2 regions of the Nocardiopsis tropica genome follow, and region 1 is predicted to be linked to the other one. Evidence: predicted binding sites of a transcription regulator. Region 1 holds the regulator's gene; the other holds the start of a gene.
The links. Region 1 encodes LexA, which represses DNA repair genes until DNA is damaged. Its sites were predicted from a motif close to TCGAACANNTGTTCGA; they were not measured.
Positions count from the first base shown of each region.

Region 2: recA (recombinase RecA) is a predicted target of LexA. The motif match lies at 4,035-4,050, and genes of this name have one in related genera.

Region 1 is NZ_JBHSUF010000006.1:269,073-276,686, reverse strand. Features, by position in the region: gene ACFQBR_RS12160 (hypothetical protein) at 1-426, shown strand, start outside; gene ACFQBR_RS12155 (alpha/beta hydrolase family protein) at 467-1,564, opposite strand; gene lexA (transcriptional repressor LexA) at 1,795-2,514, opposite strand; gene nrdR (transcriptional regulator NrdR) at 3,171-3,674, shown strand; gene ACFQBR_RS12140 (vitamin B12-dependent ribonucleotide reductase) at 3,829-6,663, shown strand; gene ACFQBR_RS12135 (hypothetical protein) at 6,783-7,088, opposite strand; gene ACFQBR_RS12130 (SPFH domain-containing protein) at 7,403-7,614, shown strand, end outside.
Region 2 is NZ_JBHSUF010000001.1:216,701-224,314, reverse strand. Features, by position in the region: gene ACFQBR_RS00940 (S9 family peptidase) at 1-1,745, shown strand, start outside; partial or broken gene ACFQBR_RS00935 (glyoxalase superfamily protein) at 1,958-2,152, opposite strand; gene recX (recombination regulator RecX) at 2,200-2,799, opposite strand; gene recA (recombinase RecA) at 2,792-3,922, opposite strand; gene ACFQBR_RS00920 (DUF3046 domain-containing protein) at 4,107-4,301, opposite strand; gene ACFQBR_RS00915 (DEAD/DEAH box helicase) at 4,380-7,614, shown strand, end outside.

The DNA.
Region 1 (7,614 bases):
GAACTGGAGCTGGAGGAGCCGGTCGGCGGTCCGGAGGACCCGGCCGGGTCCGGGTGGCAGTGCCGCTGGGCCACCCCGGAGGGCCCGGGAGAGGCGGTTCCGGCCACGGCGACGCTGGTGATGGTGGCCGCTCCCAACCCGGGCGGGGTGACGACCGCCGCCGACAATCTGCGCGCGACCACGGAACAGCACGACACCACCGGGCTGGACGGTGTCGGCGAGGAGGCGGTGCGCTGGACCCGCGGGGCGCCGTTCACGGTCGGCTGCGTGGGGACGCGGGTCTCCAACCTGTACCTGGAGTCCTGCTACAGCGTGGCGTCCCGCTACGACGCGACCGAGCCGGCCGACGAGGAGCGTATCGTCGCCGACGCGGAGGAGCTCGCCCTGGCGGTGGTCGGGGCCCTCCCGGAGTCGATCCCCGAGTGACGGGCCGGCGCCCCCCGGGCGCCCCCGACGGCCGGGAGCCCTACCAGGCGGTGTCGAGGAACTCCTCCAGCGCCGGGGCGACCCCCTCGGCGAAGGGTCTGTCCGAGTCCAGGACCGCCGCTCCGGGCTCGTCCTCGAAGGCTCGGAGGATGTGGTCGGTACCGGGCAGGTCCACGCGTTCGGCGCCGTCCAGACCCGTCATGAGCCGGTCCACGTCCTCCCGAGAGACCTGGGCGTCGTCCTCCCCCCACAGGACCAGGACCGGTGTGCCCTCGGGCAGGTCGCGACCGAGTTCGACGGGGTCGAGGCCGTCCATGAACGCGAGGAAGTCGGCGTTCCACGGTGTGTAGACGCCGAACCGGTCGCTCTCCTGCGACGTGAGGTCGCGTCCTCCCCTGACCGCGGCCCGCCCGGCGCGCATGTCCGAGAGGAGCTGCACCGCCTCCGCCTCCTCGATCTGGCCCGCCCCCTCCGCCATGCGGACCTGCTCGGTGACCTGGCGGTCGAGGAGGTCCAGGTAGCGCGTGCCCGGAGGGGCGGTCAGCACCAGCGCGGGCGAGGGGTGCCCGGAGCCGATGAGCTCGTGGGCGCGCAGGGCGTAGAGGGCGCCCTCGCTGTGGCCGACGACGACCACGCGCCCCGGGTCCACCTCGGGCTGCGCGACGAGCTCCTCGTACGCCGCCACGACCTGCCGGTCGAAGACCCCGGGGTCCACAGGGGCGATCGTCCGGACGCCCCCGGGGCCGGTCTCCTCCCCGGTCTGCGGGTCCGGGCCGCTGCCGAACTTGTCGTAGCGCAGCGAGGCCACGCCGGCTTCGGCGAGTACGCGGGAGAGGTTGCGGTTGGTGTCGGCGTCGGGCCGCGCGGGCGCGTTGCCGTCGCGGTCGGTGGGACCGCTGCCGGAGATGATGAGTGCGCCGGGGACCCTCCCGGACGCGTCGTGCGGTGTGCGGAAGCTCGCGGAGACCTCGTGCCCGCCGCCCTCGAAGGCGAGTTCGCGCTCGACCCCGCCGGCACCGGGGGGCTCGGCGCCGCCTGTGTCGGCCGGGGCGCAGGCGGCGGAGAGCAGGACCGCGAGGGCACCGCCGACCAGTGCGGCGCGCGGTCGGGCGGAGGGGGAGGAGAGTGGTGTGGACACGGTTCCAGCCTAGCGGCCCCGCCCGGCGGGCCCCCGTCGTCCACAGGCCCTCCCGCGACCGTGAGCCTGCCGGGCGGCCCATGCCCGGGAGGCCGGGGATGCGCCGAGGTTCCCGCGACCGCGCGCGTGCCGAGCGGCCCCGGCCGCCGGGCGCCCGCGCGCACGGCACGGCGCCCCCGGGCCGTCGCAGGACGGCGCCGGGGGCGCGGGGCAGTGGGGCCGGACCGGGGTCAGACGCGTCGCATGACCGCGACGACCTTGCCCAGGACGGTGGCGGCGTCACCGTTGATCGGCTCGTAGGCCTCGTTGCGCGGCATCAGCCAGACGTGGCCGTCCTCCTCGCGGCGCAGGACCTTGACGGTCGCCTCGTCGTCCAGCAGGGCCGCCACGATGTCACCGTTGTTGGCGTCCTGCTGCTGGCGGACCACGACCAGGTCGCCGTCGGTGATGGCGGCGTCGATCATCGAGTCGCCGACCACGGTGAGCATGAACAGGCGGCCCTCCCCGACCAGCTGGCGGGGCAGCGCGAGCACGTCCTCCACCGACTCCTCGGCCAGGATGGGCCCGCCGGCGGCGATGCGGCCGACCAGGGGCACGGCCGCGGCGCGCGAGGGGTCGATGTCCTCGGGGGTCACGGTCCGGCCGGCGGAGCGGCCGGGCGAGCGCAGCTCCACCGCCCGGGGCCTGTTCTGGTCCCGGTGCAGGTAGCCCTTGCGCTGGAGGACCTTGAGCTGGTGCGCCACGCTGGAAGGGCTGGAGAGGCCGACCGCTTCCCCGATTTCCCTTATCGACGGGGGGAAGCCCCGCTCGCGCACATACCGCTGGATGCAGTTCAGGACGCTCTGCTGTCGGGCGGTGAGTTTGGGGGCTTCGGGCGTGGATCCCCCCGTGTTCCCCACTGCGGTGAGAACGGCGGTGGAATCTGCGGTTCCGGGATTCTCCTCCGGCACGGCCGGGCCTCCTCGGCATTCGGTTCGGTCAGGGCCTGATTGCGTGACTGGCCACCACCGGTCCGCAACCGCGCCGACCTGGGGTCCGCGTGATGGCGAAACCAGCGTGAAATCACAGTCAACATTAGACGTTGCGCACGGTGATATCAAACAAGCGTTCGATGGCTCGGTCCATTGTCCCGCGTGTTTTCGCGGTCAATTTCCGGCCTCTACCGACGTGTGTACACGTGTTCACGTGGTGTTGTCCCCGGAATGCGCGAACACGTCTCCCCGAGGGCGGTTCCGGGGGATGTGGGACTGGTCTCCCGGATCCCGGGGGCGATGCCGGAACCCCCTCGTGGGACGTGCTTCCGGGCGCGGCGGGCCGCCGGTCGCAGCGGGCGCCGGGGGCCTCCGCCGCTATTCTTGTCGACGGAGCCGGACGCCCCCGGGGCGGCCCGGCGCCCCCGCGCCCCCCTGTCCGCCCCCCTGCCTCCGCCGCGGGTCCCGTCGCGTGTCCGCGTGCGGGACACGCGGGCCGCGGAGTTGCGGGCCACCCCTTGGTGCGCCTAAGTTCGACCACAACATCTGGTGCTCTCGCGGGATGGATTGCCCAGGAGTTGTGGTTTAGTAGAGATACAGGGTGTCGATTCGGTGAGGGAAGCAGGTGAACCAGGATGCACTGTCCGTTCTGCCGCCATCCGGACACCAGGGTGATCGACAGCAGGTCCACCGACGACGGCGCGGCCATCAGGCGCCGCCGGTCCTGCCCGGTGTGCGAGCGCAGGTTCACCACGCAGGAGACCGTCCTGCTGATGGTCGCCAAGCGCTCCGGGGTCACCGAGCCCTTCAGCCGTACCAAGATCATCGCCGGGGTGCGCCGGGCCTGCCAGGGCCGCCCCGTCTCCGAGGACGCGCTCGCCAAGCTCGGCCAGCAGGTCGAGGAGGAGATCCGCGGACGCGGCGTCGCCGAGGTGCCGGCCCACGAGATCGGCCTGGCCATCCTCGGCCCGATGCGTGACCTGGACGAGGTGGCCTACCTGCACTTCGCCAGCGTCTACCGCGGATTCGAGAGCCTCGCCGACTTCGAGGCCGAGATCGCCAGCCTGCGGCAGGACCGGGAGGACGGCGACGGCGGCGCGGCCGGCCCCCTCCCCGAGAGCAGCACCACCACCGGGTAGCGCCCCCGCGGCCGGGAGAGGGCCGCGGGCGGGGCACCGCAGGGGCCGGCCGGACACCGCGGGACACGTCCTCCCGTGACCGGCCGTCCCGTATTCCAAGGACGCCGTGCACGGTTGGGCAGGCCGTGCCCACGAGGTAGGGGGAGAATCCACGATGACGGAAACCGCCAGCGGTTCCACGGGGCGCAAGGGCAAGGGGAGCCGCAAGGGCCTGAAGATCAAGCGGGTCTTCACGACCCCCGGGACGCACCCGTACGACTCCCTGGAGTGGGAGCGCCGCGACGTCGTCATGACCAACTGGCGTGACGGCACGGTCAACTTCGAGCAGCGCGGCGTGGAGTTCCCCGCCTCCTGGTCCATGAACGCCACCCAGATCGTGGCGAGCAAGTACTTCCGCGGAGCCGTCGGCACCCCCGAGCGCGAGTGGAGCCTCAAGCAGCTCATCGACCGCGTCGTCGGCGTCTACACCGCGACCGGCGTCGAGCACGGCTACTTCGCCGGCGACGAGGACGCGGAGATCTTCGACCACGAGCTCAAGCACGCCCTCGCCAACCAGCTGTTCAGCTTCAACTCGCCGGTGTGGTTCAACGTCGGGACGGCCTCGGCGCAGCAGGTCAGCGCGTGCTTCATCCTCTCCGTCGACGACACCATGGAGTCGATCCTCGACTGGTACAAGGAAGAGGGGATCATCTTCAAGGGCGGGTCCGGCGCGGGTGTGAACCTCTCCCGCATCCGCTCCAGCAAGGAGCTGCTGTCCTCGGGCGGCACGGCCTCCGGACCCGTGTCCTTCATGCGCGGAGCCGACGCCTCGGCCGGGACCATCAAGTCCGGCGGAGCCACCCGCCGGGCCGCCAAGATGGTCGTCCTGGACGTCGACCACCCCGACATCGAGGAGTTCGTCGAGACCAAGGCCCGCGAGGAGCACAAGATCCGCGCCCTGCGCGACGCCGGCTTCGACGTGGACCTGGGCGGCGCCGACATGTTCAGCGTCCAGTACCAGAACGCCAACAACTCCGTCCGCGTCTCCGACGCGTTCATGCGCGCCGTCGACACCGGCTCCGAGTTCGGCCTCACCTCCCGCACCACCGGCGAGGTCGTCGCCACCGTGGACGCCAAGGACCTCTTCACCCGGATGGCCAGGGCCGCCTGGGAGTGCGCCGACCCCGGCATCCAGTACGACGGCACCATCCAGGACTGGCACACCAACCCCGAGACCGGGCGGATCAGCGCCAGCAACCCGTGCAGCGAGTACCTGTCCCTGGACGACTCGTCCTGCAACCTGGCCTCGATCAACCTGCTGAAGTTCCTGCGCGAGGACGACACCTTCGACGTCGAGGGCTTCACCAGGCTCACCGAGCTGGTCATCACGGCGATGGACATCTCCATCACCTTCGCCGACTTCCCGACCGAGAAGATCGGTGAGACGACCCGCTCCTACCGCCAGCTCGGCATCGGCTACGCCAACCTGGGCGCCCTCCTCATGGCCACCGGCCACGCCTACGACTCCGACGGCGGCCGTGCCGTCGCCGCCGCCGTCACCTCGCTGATGACCGGCACCGCCTACCGCCGCAGCGCGGAGCTGGCCGGGGTGGTCGGCCCCTACGACGGCTACAAGCGCAACGAGCAGGCCCACAAGCGCGTCATGCGCAAGCACGCCGCCGCCAACGACGACCTGCGCACGGTGACCTCCCTGGAGGAGTCCGTCCACGCCGCGGCCACCCGCGAGTGGGCCGAGTGCCTCAGGGTCGGGGAGCGCAACGGCTGGCGCAACGCCCAGGCGAGCCTGCTCGCGCCCACCGGCACCATCGGCTTCATGATGGACTGCGACACCACCGGCATCGAGCCCGACTTCTCGCTGGTCAAGTTCAAGAAGCTGGTCGGCGGCGGTTCGATGCAGATCGTCAACCAGGCCATCCCGCGCGCGCTCGCGAACCTGGGCTACCAGGACGAGCAGGCCGAGGCGATCGTCGAGTACGTCGCCGGGAACGGCCACGTCGTGGACGCCCCCTCCCTGCGTCCCGAGCACTACGAGGTGTTCGACTGCGCGATGGGCCGCCGCTACATCAAGCCCATGGGCCACGTGCGGATGATGGCCGCCGTGCAGCCGTTCCTGTCCGGCGCGATCTCCAAGACGGTGAACGTGCCGGAGGACGCCACGGTCGAGGACTTCGAGCACATCTACTTCCAGGGCTGGAAGCTGGGCCTGAAGGCGCTCGCCGTCTACCGCGACAACTGCAAGGTCGGCCAGCCGCTGTCGACGGGCGCGTCGGAGAAGGAGGAGGCGGAGCCCGAGGTGCGGACCGTCGAGGTGGCCCGCCCGGTCCGCCGCCGCCTGCCCAAGAAGCGTCCGAGCGAGACCACCTCGTTCTCCGTGGGCGGCGCCGAGGGGTACATCACGGCGGGCTCCTACCCGGACGACGGCCTGGGCGAGGTCTTCATGAAGCTCGGCAAGCAGGGTTCGACCCTGGCCGGGGTCATGGACGCGTTCTCCATCGCGATCTCCATCGCCCTCCAGTACGGGGTGCCGCTGGAGACCTACGTGGACAAGTTCACCAACATGCGGTTCGACCCGGCGGGCATGACCGACGACCCGGACATCCGCATGGCCCAGTCGGTGGTGGACTACATCTTCCGCCGCCTGGCCCTGGACCACCTGCCCTACGAGGAGCGCGCGGCCCTGGGCGTCCTGTCGGCCTCCGAGCGCCAGGCGCAGCTCGCGGGCGAGGACCCGGCCCAGGTCGCCGCCCAGGTGGAGTCCTACGCCCAGTCCGCCGCCACCCACGGGGCGGAGGCGCCCGGGACCCCGGCCGCGCCCGCTCCGCAGGCGTCCCCGGCGGAGCCCGCCGAGGTGCACTCCACGGCGGACCTGCTGGCCGGCCAGGGGTTCGTCGCCGACGCGCCGCTGTGCGTCACCTGCGGCACCAGGATGCGGCCCTCCGGCAGCTGCTACGCCTGCGAGGGCTGCGGCTCCACCAGCGGTTGCAGCTGATCGCACGACGGCCCCGAGCGGGGCCGGGACACGCCCGCCGGGGGCGGGGGCCGTACGGCCCCCGCCCCCGGCGGCGATTCCGGAGGGGCCCGCCCTCCGGCCCGGCGGCGGCCGGGGCCTCAGCCGCGGTCGCGGTCGCCCGCGGCGACGGCGACCGCCGCGGTGGCGGCGGTCACGCCGAGCACGGCGGGCCACGAGCCGACCTTCCGGGCCAGCGGGTGCGCCAGGCCGAACGCTCCCACGTACACCGCGGTGAGCGCCACCGCTGTTCCCACGCCGGACCGGCGGCGCCACGTCTCGAACGCCGCGGCGCCGAAACCGGCCAGCACCGCCCCGCCCAGCGGCCGGTTGCCGGTGGCGCGGGCCACCGAGTACCCGCCGACCAGACCCGCGGTGGTGAGAACGGCGCTGGGCACTGCTGGCATCGTGCTTCCTTCCCTCGTCCCGGCCGGAGCCGGCGCGGTGCGTGCGGGACCGACGTTATCCCCGCGCCCGTGGGCGCGCCACGCGGCGCGCATGCGTCGGGGGAGGGGAGCGGCGTTGACCTGGGAGGTGACAGGAGGGCCCGCCCGTCACACTCCGGACACGAGGGCTGGGTTTCGGGCATAGCTCATGACAGGGTTGATGCTGTCCCCTAACGCCTCGCAGCGCACGGAACCGGTCCCGACCTGGAACCGGACCGCGGTACGCGGCGTCGAAGCGGATAGTTCCCCGACCCCTGACCAAGGAGTTCCCGCCTATGTCGTTCGCGCAGACCGTGCGCGGCGCGGCCGGCGCCGTCGCCCAAGGGGGCGATCCGCGCCAGGCCGTGTCCGACGCGCTCCACCAGGCCTCCTCGCAGGTCACCGAGGGCAGTGGCCTCGACCCCCGCGACTTCGTCGCCGCCCGAGAACAGGGCGACTCCGTGGGCACCCGGATCGAGCAGAAGAGCACCTCGCTCAACAACGCGGG
Region 2 (7,614 bases), on a different contig from region 1:
CCGACCCCGCGCTGAGCCCGGACGGGCGCAGTGTGCTGTGCGTGCGCGAGCAGCACGCGCGGGGCGCGGTGCGCCGGTCGATCGTGGCGGTGCCGCTCTCCGGGCGGGGGGCCGAGGACCCGTCGGCGGTGCGCGAGCTGGTGTCGGGGGCGGACTTCTACGCCTCGCCCACCCCCTCGCCCGGTGGCGGCCACCTGGCCTACGTGCGCTGGAACCACCCGCGCATGCCCTGGGACGGCAGTGAGCTGCGCGTGGGCGCGCTGGGCGAGACGGGCCTGTCCGCCGAGTACACGATCAAGGGGGGCGTGGACGAGTCGGTGGTGTCCCCCGCCTGGGTGGACGACGCGACCCTGTACGTGGCCTCGGACTGGCCCGGCTGGTGGAACCTGTACCAGGCGGGGACGACCGGGCAGCCGATCGCCCTGTACCCCGCGGAGGAGGAGTTCCACGCCTCGCCGGGCCGGCTGGGCAACCGGTCCTTCTGCGTGCTGGAGTCGGGGAAGGTCGTGGCGCTGCACGGGCACGCCGACCTGACGCCGGGCGTGTACGACCCCGACACCCTCGACCTGACACCCGTGGCGACCGACCTGACCACGTGGGGGATGCTGGACACGGACGGCCGCTCCGTGGTGGCGGTGGCCTCGTCCCCGACCGAGCCCCCGTGCCTGGTGCGGCTGGACCCGGTCTCGGGACGGGTGGAGGTGCTGCGCCGGGCCGCCGAGGAGCTGCCCGACCCCGCCTACCTCCCCGTCCCCCGGCAGGAACGGCTCCCCGGGCGCTACGGGGCGCCCGTGTACGCCAACGTGTACCCGCCGACCAACCCCGGCGCCGGGGCCCGGGGGCCCGCGCCGTACGTGGTGTGGGCGCACGGGGGCCCGGTGTCGGTCAGCACGCTGGAGTTCGACCTGGCCAAGGCGTACTTCACGAGCCGCGGGATCGGCGTGGTGGATGTCAACTACGGGGGTTCCACCGGGTACGGCCGCTCGTACCGCAAGCGCCTGCACAAGGAGTGGGGCGTGGTGGACGTGGAGGACTGCTCCGCCGCCGCGCGGGCCCTCGTGGAGCAGGGGGTGGCCGACCCCGAGCGGCTGGCGATCCGCGGCCCGAGCGCCGGCGGGTACACGGCGCTGATGGCACTGACCGGTGACACCTTCGCCTGCGGGGTGTCGCTGTTCGGCGTGACCGACCTGCTGGGGTTCGCGGAGAGCACGCACGACTTCGAGTCGCGGTTCCTGGACTCCCTCGTGGGCACGCTGCCTGGGTTCGTGGAGCGGTACCGCGAGCGCTCGCCGGTCAACCGGGCCGGGGATATCGATGCACCGGTGCTGCTGCTGCAGGGGCTGGACGATCCCGTCGTCACACCGGACCAGGCCTTCTCGATGGCGACCGCGCTGGGGCACGGCGGGACCCCGTACGCCCTGCTGGAGTTCGAGGGCGAGGCGCACGGGTTCACCGCGGAGGACGTCCGCGTCCGGGCGCTGGAGGCCGAACTGGCCTTCTACGCGAGGGTGTTCGGGTTCACGGCGGACGTCGCCCCCCTCGAGCTGGTGACCGACCCGCCGGAGCCGCGCCCCGCGCCGGAGCCCGCCGGACCGCCCGGGGCAGACGCGGCGGCGGATCCGGGGACCGCCGCGACCGGCGACGAGGGCGCCGATCCCCCCGCGGAGGCCTCCGCCGGTGACCGGGGGTCCGGCGAACAGGCGCCGCACCCCGCCGGAACGGCCGGGGCGTCCGCCTCCGAGTGACGCGGTCGGCGTGAGCGGGGCGGCGCCGGCCCCCGCTCCGGGGCGCGGGGCGGGTCAGTCCTTCGGGGTGCCCACCCGCAGGCGGTTGCCGCCGGGGTCGCGCAGCTCGGTCCCGCGGGCCCGGGGGGGGCGTTCTCCACCGGGACCCCGAACTCGGCGGCGACCGCGTCGACGTCGCGTACCCGCAGGTGGACCAGGGTGTCGGGGCGGGCGTCGCCCTCGTGCTCGGACAGGAACGGCCGGACCTGCCCGCGGGCGACCCCGACGAAGGCGGGAAGGCCCGGCTCGAACCGGTGCTCCCACTCGCGGGTGGAGCCCGGGCGCCGGTACCGGGCCGAGGCCGCTTCGGCGTCGGCGACGCGAAGGATCGGGACGGCTTCCCCCTGCACGGGACCTCCCGTGGTCATCGGTCTCGCGGACCGCGCGGGCGGCCGGCCCGGGAGGCGCGTCCCGGTCAGAGGTCGGGGTCGTACAGGTCGGCTTCGACGCCCTCGCGTTCGAGTTCCTCGCGGACGATCCGGTAGGACAGGCCCGAGGAGTAGCCCTTGCGGGCGAGGACGCCCAGGGCGCGCCGGATGCGGACCTCCCGGTCCTTGCCCCGGGTCGTGGCGAGGCGGCGGCGGGCCAGGTCGCGGGCGGCCTCCTCCTCGTCCTGGTCGCTCAGTTCCGCGACCGCCTCCTTGACGGTGTCCTCCTCCACGCCCCGGGTGCGCAGCTCCTGGGCGAGGGCGCGTCGGGACAGCCGCCTGCCGTGGTGGCGGGAGGAGACCCAGGCGCGGGAGAAGGCCGCGTCGTCGATCAGCCCTGCGTCGCCGAACGCCCCCAGGACGGCGTCGACGACCTCCTCAGGGAACTCCCTGCGGTGCAGCGCCCGTTCGAGCTGGGCGCGGGTGCGCGGGGAGTGGGTGAGCATCCGCAGGCACAGGGCGCGGGCCTGCGCCTCGGGATCGTCCCCGGGCGGTCCGGACCCGCCCGGGGAGGTGTGCTCGGAGGTGTCCTCGGAGCGTGCGCCGTCGGAGGGGCGCCGCCCCCCGGGCCGGCCCCGGTCACGCATCCGGCGCGGGCGCCTTGGCGGTCTTGGCCGGGGCGCGCTTGGCGGACGCCTTGGCCGCGGTGTCCGCCGAGTCCTTGGCGGGCTCCTTGCCGCTCTCGGCCGCGGAGCCGGAGGCGCTGTCGTCGCCCTTGACGGGCACGCCCAGCTTCTCCTTGATCTTCTTCTCGATCTCGTTGGCCAGGTCGACGTTCTCGCGCATGAACGTGCGCGCGTTCTCCTTGCCCTGGCCCAGCTGGGTGCCCTCGTACGTGTACCAGGCGCCGGACTTGCGCACGATGCCGTGCTCCACGCCCAGGTCGATGAGGCTGCCCTCGCGGGAGACGCCGACGCCGTAGATGATGTCGAACTCCGCCTGCTTGAACGGCGGCGCGATCTTGTTCTTGACCACCTTGACCCGGGTGCGGTTGCCGACCGCGTCCGTGCCGTCCTTGAGGGTCTCGATACGGCGGACGTCCAGGCGGACCGACGCGTAGAACTTGAGCGCCTTGCCGCCGGTGGTCGTCTCCGGGGAGCCGAACATGACGCCGATCTTCTCGCGCAGCTGGTTGATGAAGATCGCGGTGGTGCCCGTCTGGTGCAGCACACCGGCCATCTTGCGCAGCGCCTGCGACATCAGGCGGGCCTGCAGGCCGACGTGGCTGTCGCCCATCTCGCCCTCGATCTCGGCCCGGGGGACCAGTGCGGCCACCGAGTCGATCACGACGATGGAGACCGCGCCGGAGCGCACCAGCATGTCGACGATCTCCAGGGCCTGCTCACCGGTGTCGGGCTGGGAGAGCAGGAGGTTGTCGGTGTCGACGCCGATCTTCTTGGCGTACTCGGGGTCGAGCGCGTGCTCGGCGTCGACGAAGGCGGCGATGCCGCCCAGCTTCTGCGCGCTGGCCACCGCGTGCAGGGCGACGGTGGTCTTGCCGCTCGACTCGGGGCCGTAGATCTCGATGATCCGCCCCCGGGGCAGACCGCCGATGCCGAGCGCCACGTCGAGGGCGATCGCCCCGGTGGGGATCGACTCGATCGGCGGGCGATCATCGTCGCCCAGGCGCATGATGGAGCCCTTGCCGAACTGCCGCTCGATCTGCGCGAGCGCTGTGTCGAGAGCTTTGTCTCGGTCTCCAGATGCCACGGGATACCCCTGTTGTTGGGTGGGTGCCTTCTTCTTCATGATGCGCACGACGCTACGCGGTCGATACGACAATCGCGACGTCCGACGTTCGCCTGTGGACAACCCACACTACCCGAACCTCTGTTCGATTTCGTGGGCGACCCGTGGAGGAACCGTCGTCGCGGCGCGTCGGCGGCCCGCTCCGTCAGCGCACGGAGAACGGGAGGTCGAACGCGTCACACACCGCCCGCCACACCTCCTTCGGGCTCGCCCCGTCGGCGAGCGCCTGCTGGACCGTCCTGGAGCCGAGACCCTCGATGACGTAGTCCTTGGCCAGGCTCTGCGCGTACGCCTCGCCGAACTGCTGGTGCATGTTGTTCCAGAAAGCAGTGAGTCTCATCGGCCCCAGTATCGGGGATCGGCGCGCCCGCCGCGGCCCTTCCGCCGTTCTGTCCCCCGCGGCGGGCACACTGGCGGGATGAGTCGTGTGTCGCATCCCCTCGAACGCTTCGGACCGGCCACGCGGACCTGGTTCGACCAGGCCTTCCCCGCCGGCCCGACCCCGGCGCAGGCGGGCGCCTGGGAGTCCGTCGCCGGGGGGAGCAACACGCTCGTGGTGGCCCCGACGGGGTCGGGCAAGACCCTCTCCGCGTTCCTGTGGTCCCTGGACCGCCTGCTCACCTCTCCCCCTCCCGAGGACCGCTCCAGGCGGTGCCGCGTGCTCTACGTCTCCCCGCTCAAGGCGCTGGCCGCGGACGTGGAGCGCAACCTGCGCGTCCCCCTCGCGGGGATCGCGGCCGCGGCCGGCGCCGCGGGCCGGGAACTGTCCCCGGTCACCGTGGGCGTGCGCACCGGGGACACCCCCGCCGACGAGCGGCGCAGGCTCGCCACCCGTCCTCCGGACGTCCTCATCACGACGCCCGAGTCGCTGTTCCTCGTGCTCACCTCGCGCGCCCGCGAAGGGCTCTCGGGGGTGGAGACGGTGATCGTGGACGAGGTGCACGCCCTGGCGGGCACCAAGCGCGGGGCCCACCTGGCGCTGAGCCTGGAACGGCTGGAGGCCCTGCTGGAGCGGCCCGCGCAGCGGATCGGCCTGTCGGCGACCGTGCGCCCGCCCGAGCTCGTCGCCGGGTTCCTCGGCGGAGCCGCGATCGTCTGCCCGCCCGACTCCCCCGGCCTGGACCTGCGCGTGGTGGTGCCCGTCCCCGACATGGAGGAGCCCGACGCCCCGGAGGCGGCGGCCCTGCCGCCCGGCGCCCCGGAGGAGACGGGCGCGGAGCCCGCGCCGCTCCCCGGGGACCCGGACGCGGAGGGGCTCGGCGGGGACGCTCCCCCCGGACGCCCCGGGCCGCTCGCCCCCCGGCCCCGCGCCGACGACGCCGGGAAGCTCCCGGAGCCGGACCCGCGCGGCACCGGAACCCGTCGGGGAGGGTCCATCTGGCCGCACGTCGAGCGCCGGGTCCTGGACCTCGTCGAGTCCCACCGGTCCACGATCGTCTTCACCAACGGCAGGCGCACGGCCGAGAAGCTGTGCGCCCGCGTCAACGACCTGTACGCGGAGCGGCACGGATCCGAGCTCCCGCCGGAGGGGCCGGCCGCGCAGGTCATGGGCCAGTCCGGCCAGAGCAGGGGCGGGGAGGCGGTGGTGGCGCGCGCCCACCACGGCTCGATGTCCAAGGCCGAGCGGGCGCTGATCGAGGACGACCTCAAGGCGGGGCGCCTGCGCTGCGTGGTGGCCACCTCCAGCCTGGAGCTGGGCGTGGACATGGGCGCGGTCGACCTCGTGGTCCAGGTGGCCGCGCCGCCGTCGGTCGCCAGCGGGCTGCAGAGGGTCGGGCGGGCCGGGCACCGGGTCGGCGAGACCTCGCAGGGCGTGTTCCTCCCCCAGTTCCGGGGGGACCTGCTGGCGACGACCGTGGTCGCCGAACGCATGCGCGCGGGCGGCATCGAACGGCTGGAGATGCCGCTCAACCCGCTGGACGTGCTGTCCCAGCACATCGTGGCGATGGTGGCCATGGACGACTGGCCGGTGGCCGAGCTGGCCGCCCTGGTGCGGCGGGCGGCCCCGTTCGCCGACCTGGCCGACTCCGTGCTGGAGTCGGTCCTGGACATGCTCTCGGGCCGCTACCCCTCGGACGAGTTCGCCGAGCTGCGCCCGCGCGTCGTGTGGGACCGGGAGGCGGACGTCCTGCGCGCGCGGCCGGGGGCGCAGCGGCTGGCCGTGATCAGCGGCGGCACCATCCCCGACCGCGGCCTGTACGGCGTGCACCTCGCGGGGCAGGAGGGGGGCAGGGCGCCCACCAGGGTCGGCGAGCTGGACGAGGAGATGGTCTACGAGTCGCGCGTCGGCGACGTGTTCGTGCTGGGCTCCACGTCGTGGCGGATCGAGGCGATCACCGCCGACCGGGTCCTGGTCTCCCCGGCGCCGGGCAGACCGGGCCGGATGCCGTTCTGGAAGGCCGACGCCCAGGGCCGCCCGGTGGAGCTGGGCCGCGCGATCGGCGCCATGACCAGGCAGCTCGCCGACTCCGGCCCGGAGGAGGCGCTGGCCCTGGCCGAGGGAGCCGGACTGGACCGCTGGGCCGCCCGGAACCTGGTGTCCTACGTCGCCGACCAGCGGTGGGCCACCGGCCAGGTGCCGGACGAGCGGACGGTCGTGGTCGAGCGCTTCCGCGACCAGGTCGGCGACTGGCGCGCGGTGGTCCACTCGCCGCTCGGGGCCCGGGTCCACGCGCCGTGGGCGCTGGCGATCGCGGCCCGGGTGCGGGAGCGGTTCGGGGCGGACGCCCAGGTGGTGCACGGCGACGACGGGATCGTGCTGCGGCTGCCCGACTCCGAGGCGCTCGACCGGGCGGGCGGGCTGGCCGACCTGGTGGCGCTGGACCCCGAGACGGTGGAGGGGGTCGTCACCGACGAGCTGACCGGTTCGGCCCTGTTCGCCTCCCGGTTCCGGGAGTGCGCGGCGCGGGCCCTGCTGCTCCCCCGCCAGCGCCCGGACCGGCGGATGCCGCTGTGGCAGCAGAGGCTGCGGGCCTCGCACCTGCTGTCGGTGGCGGGGCGGTACGGGTCGTTCCCGATCGTGCTGGAGACGGTGCGCGAGTGCCTTCGCGACGTGTTCGACGTGCCCGCGCTGGTGGAGGTGCTCCGCGACCTCCGTGCGAGGCGGACCCGGGTGGTGGAGGTGCGCACGGAGCGCGCGTCGCCGTTCGCGCAGTCGCTGCTGATGGAGTACACGGCGGCGTTCCTGTACGAGGGCGACGCCCCGGCCGCCGAGGTGCGCGCGCAGGCCCTCACCCTGGACCCGTCCCTGCTGGCCGACCTCCTGGGCCACGCCGACCTGCGGGACCTGCTCGACCCCGACGTGGTGGAGCACGTCGGCGCCCTGCTCCAGCGGACCGCCGCCCCGGTGCGGGACGCCGAGGGCGCGGCGGACCTGCTGCGCGAGGTGGGACCGCTGACGACGGGGGAGGCGGCCGTGCGGGGTGTGGAGGAGGCGTGGCTGGAGGGGTTGGCGGCCGAGGGCCGGATCGTGCGGATGCGCTGCCCGGGGGACCGGCCCGGCGCGGCCGGGCGCTGGTGCGCGGTGGAGGACGTGGCGCGGCTGCGCGACGCCCTGGGCGCCGAGCCCCCGCCGGGGGTGCCCGCCGCCCTGCTCGAACCGGTGGCGGACGCCCGGCGCGACCTCGTGTCCCGGTACGCCCGCACGCACGGTC